2 regions of the Streptacidiphilus jeojiensis genome follow, and region 2 is predicted to be linked to the other one. Evidence: riboswitches for the same ligand, from Rfam matches in the RefSeq annotation. Region 2 holds a riboswitch; the other holds the start of a gene.
What was found. A riboswitch is a leader RNA that binds a small molecule or an ion and turns the genes downstream of it on or off. The one in region 2 is predicted to bind cyclic di-AMP.

Region 1 (2,192 bases), on a different contig from region 2:
CGCGTAGATGCTGCCGATCGTGTCGATGCTCTCGTACTTGACCACGGTGCCGGTGTGCGGGGCGTGCAGCACGGTGTTGTTGCCGGCGTAGATGCCGACGTGCGAGTCACCGTTGAAGAACACCAGGTCGCCGACCTGCAGGTTGGCGCGGGTGACCGCGGTACCCGCGTTGATCTGGTCGTAGGTGGTGCGGCCGATGGCCACCCCGGCCTGGGCGTAGGCCCACTGGGTCAGGCCCGAGCAGTCGAAGGTGTTCGGCCCGGTGGCGCCGTAGACGTAGGCGTCGCCGAGCTTGGTCTGGGCGGCCGCGTAGGCGATCGCCTCCACCGAGTCGCCGGCCTTGGAGGAGGACGAGCCGCTCGCACTGCTGGACGAGGAGGAGGACGAGGAGGAGCTGCTGGCGGCCGCGGCGGCCTTCTCCGCGGCTGCGGCGTTGGCGGCCTTCAGCGCCGCCGCCTGGGCGGCGGTGAGCGAGTCCAGCTTGGCCTGCGCGGCAGCGAGCTTCTTCTGCACCGAGGCCTTGGAGGCGGCGAGCTGCTTGCTGGTGGCGTCGAGGGCCTTCAGCTTGGTCTCGGCCTCGGACTTCTCGTTGTTGAGCGTCGACTGCTCGGTCTTCAGCTCGGCCAGCATGTTGGACTGGCTGGAGGTGATCTGGCTCTGCGCCGAGGCCGAGTTCAGGTACTCGGTCGGGTCCGAGGAGAGCATCAGCTGGACCGAGGGGTCGATCGCCCCGCTGCGGTACTGGGCGCTGGCGACCGCACCGAGGGCGGAGGCCTTGGCGGTGACCGAGGCCTGCTGCCGGGCCACCTGGTCCTGCAGCGTGTTGACCTGCTTCTGCAGGGTCTGCTGGTCGGACTGGGCCTTGTCGTACTGCTGAACTGCCGTGTCGGCGTCGCTGTTCAGCTTGTCGATCTGCGCCTTGAGTTCGGCGGTGGTCTGCTTCGGGGCCGCCTGCGCCGACTGGGCGGCGGTCGCGGAGAGGGCGACGGTTGTGGCCGCGGCAGCCGTGAGCACGGTTATGCGGGCGCGACCGGGGGTTTTGGGACGACGATGGGACGCCACGAAGGCGAGCTCCTTCTTCCTACGTCCGCCTACCGGGTGAGCTGACGGGTTCGGGCTGGAAGACGTGCCCTACGGCGCTTCACCGGCGTACCGGCCTGGCGTCGATTCACCCCGAGGAACGTGGTTCCCCGGCTCCGAGACTGACGGCTCTCCCCTGTGGTCGCCCCGATGGCTTCGGGACGGGCCTGCCGTGCGGTCGGACTCGGCGGAAACCTCCGCTGCCACCCAGGCTGGGTGATCGACTTCGCGGTGGTTCGATCGCTGACACTAGTGACCCAACCGTGATCCGTTCAAATCCCTGTAAGTAAAAACTATCTTTGGTTACGACACTGCATCAGATTTCCAACGGACCGTAGTCGCGGAATGACCATCTGGCGACGACATGGCGGTCAAATCGGTCATCAGGCCGAGGCGTTCGAGACCCGTGTGACGTGAGTCACATCAGGAGATAACCCACGCCTCAGCCGACTCCCAAACCTTCGGTCCGGAGCCGACCCTGCGTCAGAAGCGGCGAATCGCCACGATCGACCCGAAGTAGGACATCGGTTGGATCGACACGTTGTAGCCGTACTCGGGGGCGTTCAGCAGCATCCCGTTGCCGGCGTACATGCCGACATGCGCGCCGCCCTCCATCACCACGATGTCGCCGACCTTCAGGTCGGCGCTGGAGGCCACCCGGGTGCCCACCGACTCGTCGCCCTCGGAGGAGTGCGGCAGGCTGATGTTGGCGTGGGCGTAGGCCCACATCACCAGTCCGGAGCAGTCGAAGCTGTTGGGCCCGGCGCCGGCCCAGGCGTACGGGGCGATGCCGACCTTGCTCATCGCCGCCTCCATGGCGGTCCTCGCCGCGGCGGATATCCCGGAGAGGTTGATGTCGGACACCGACATGTGGTTGTCGGTGGAGTCCACCGAGCTGTAGCCGCCGCCACCGCCGGTGCCGGCCCCCTGCTCCTTGAGCGCCGCCGCCTCCACCGCGGCGCGTGCCGCCGCGGACAGCGAACTGAGCACGCTCTGGGCGTGGTTCAGCTTGGTCTGGGCGGTGTTCTTGGCCGTCTGCATCTGCTTGAGCAGCGCCTGCTGCGCCGTCAGCTCCTGGGCCGCCTGCGCCTTCTCCTCGGCCAGGGTCTTCT
Region 2 (2,192 bases):
GCCTGAGAATACCCTGCCGGGGCTATCGGACGCTTCGGTACGACACTGTGAAGGTTCGCCGTCGGGTTCCTGCGATCGACCTGGTCGAACGCGTCTGGGAGAACGAAGGGCAGCTGCTCCAGCTGTTGCGCTCCTGGCCCGGAGGACTCCCGGTGGGCGTGCCGCTGCTGCTCCACCACTCCCATGACGGTGTGTCAGTGCACAGCTATGTGCCCGGGACATCGCTGGCAGATCGCTATCCGGAGGGTTCGCGTCTGCCGACCCGGGTGGTGGATCAGATTCTGCAGCTGTTTGCCGTGCTTACCGCTGTGGTGCCGACGAGGTTGCCGAAGCCTTCGGGGGGTCGAACGTTCGCTGTGGATTCCTCTGCCTTTCTCAGGGCGCGGGTGGTGTTCGCCCAGCGGACTCTGGCCGACCAGAATTCGGAGAGGTTCGGGGGCCTGTTCGCATCGCTGGGGGTTGACCCATGGGCCATGGAATCCTTTGGAGCGCGGCTTCCGGAACTCACTGACCGTCCCTTTGCGCTCTTGCACACGGATCTGCACCGGGGCAACGTGATCGAGGGCCGGAGTGCCAGGATCACTGTGCTGGACTGGGAGCATGCCTGTTACGGAGATCCGCTGTACGAGCTGGCAACGCACCTCTGCCGGACCCGCTACCCGAAACAGCAGGAGTCAGAGGTGATCCGACGCTGGGAGGAAGCGGTCGGTCAGAGATCGCCCGCCGGCGTCGAGGGGCTCGCGGAGGACCTCAGGCACTTTATCGACTACGAGCGAGCCCAGTCGTTCTATCCGAACACGATCAGGGCTGCGCTGGCCTACTCCGCGGATCCGACCCCGCGCACGCTTGCCGCCGGCGGGCGTTGGCTGCACCGGACGCTCAGGGAGGCGGCGGATCCGCTCCGCCTCAAGCGCGTGAGTTCCGAGGAGGAGTGCCGGGCCGAACTCCTGCGCTGGTACGAGGGTGACGGGCGGGCGGGTTAGTGCCGCTGGGACGTTACGGGCTTGTGATTATGTAGCTCATATGTCTAGCCTTCCGGGAACGCCCGCATGCGTGGGCACCGCTCCTCGGGACGCCGAGTCCTGTCCAGCCGGGGGGTGGAATCCGAACTTCAGGATTGGGCAGGAGCGGGGGACCCAGGTAAGTCGCCGCAGTTCGCAAGGCTGCGGCTTGGGGTGAAGGCGCGTCAGCGCCCGGGCTACCTCACAGCCCGAACCCGACAGCTCACCTCGCAGGCGTCGGAGAGGGTACCTGCCATGCCTTTCACTACGCCCGGACGCCATCGCAAGCCGCGCACCAGCCAGACCAAGCGCCTGGTCGCGACCGCGAGCCTCGGCACCGCCGGCATCGCCCTGCCGCTGATCGGCGCGACCAGCGCCTCCGCCGCCTCGGTGTCCACCTGGGACAAGGTCGCCAGCTGCGAGAGCGGTGGTGACTGGTCGATCAACACCGGCAACGGGTACTACGGCGGGCTGCAGTTCTCCGCCTCCACCTGGAGCGCCTACGGCGGCGGCCAGTACGCCTCCACCGCGGACCACGCCACCAAGGGCCAGCAGATAGCGATAGCCGAGAAGGTCCTGGCCTCGCAGGGACCCGGCGCCTGGCCGGTCTGCGGGCCGAAGGCCGGGCTCACCCAGGGGGGCGCCGCCGCCTCGGTGAGCACCTCGGGTTCGTCCTCTTCCTCCAGCTCGAGCTCTTCCAGCTCTTCGAGTTCGTCCTCTTCGTCGAGCTCCGACTCGACCAAGAGCAGCACCGAGCAGACCAGCACCAGCATCGGCAAGCACCGGTCGACCGCCGCCACGGACTCCGCCTCGAAGGTCACCAAGCCGGCAGCCAAGACGACGACCACGAGCACGGCCGCGCCCAAGGTCGGTCACGGCAACTACACCGTGAAGTCGGGCGACACCCTCTCCGGCATCGCCGCCGCCGCGCACCTCAGCGGCGGTTGGACCGAGCTGTACAAGGACAACAAGTCCACCGTCGGCGGGAACCCGGATCTGATCTTCCCGGGCCAGAAGCTCGTCGTGGTCTGACACGGCTGTCGACTGACCCCCGTTCGGCTCGCAGCCATCGGGGCGCGGAGCCCCTGCTCGCCAGGTGAACTACTGGTGAGTAGGGGCTCCGTCCGGTGAGACAGGCCGAAGGTCCGGGTGGCCACGCCCCCGGCTGCGGCTAGGCTCTTGTCGTAAGCA

Region 1: another riboswitch for cyclic di-AMP. It lies ahead of ABUW04_RS37390 (C40 family peptidase); the one in region 2 lies ahead of ABUW04_RS29050 (LysM peptidoglycan-binding domain-containing protein).

Annotation. Positions count from the first base shown of each region.
Region 1 covers NZ_JBEUKS010000020.1:118,097-120,288, forward strand. The annotation lists gene ABUW04_RS37390 (C40 family peptidase) at 1-1,062, opposite strand, end outside; cyclic di-AMP (ydaO/yuaA leader) riboswitch at 1,073-1,221, opposite strand; gene ABUW04_RS37395 (C40 family peptidase) at 1,564-2,192, opposite strand, start outside.
Region 2 covers NZ_JBEUKS010000012.1:22,139-24,330, forward strand. The annotation lists gene ABUW04_RS29045 (phosphotransferase family protein) at 1-983, shown strand, start outside; cyclic di-AMP (ydaO/yuaA leader) riboswitch at 1,093-1,253, shown strand; gene ABUW04_RS29050 (LysM peptidoglycan-binding domain-containing protein) at 1,257-2,033, shown strand.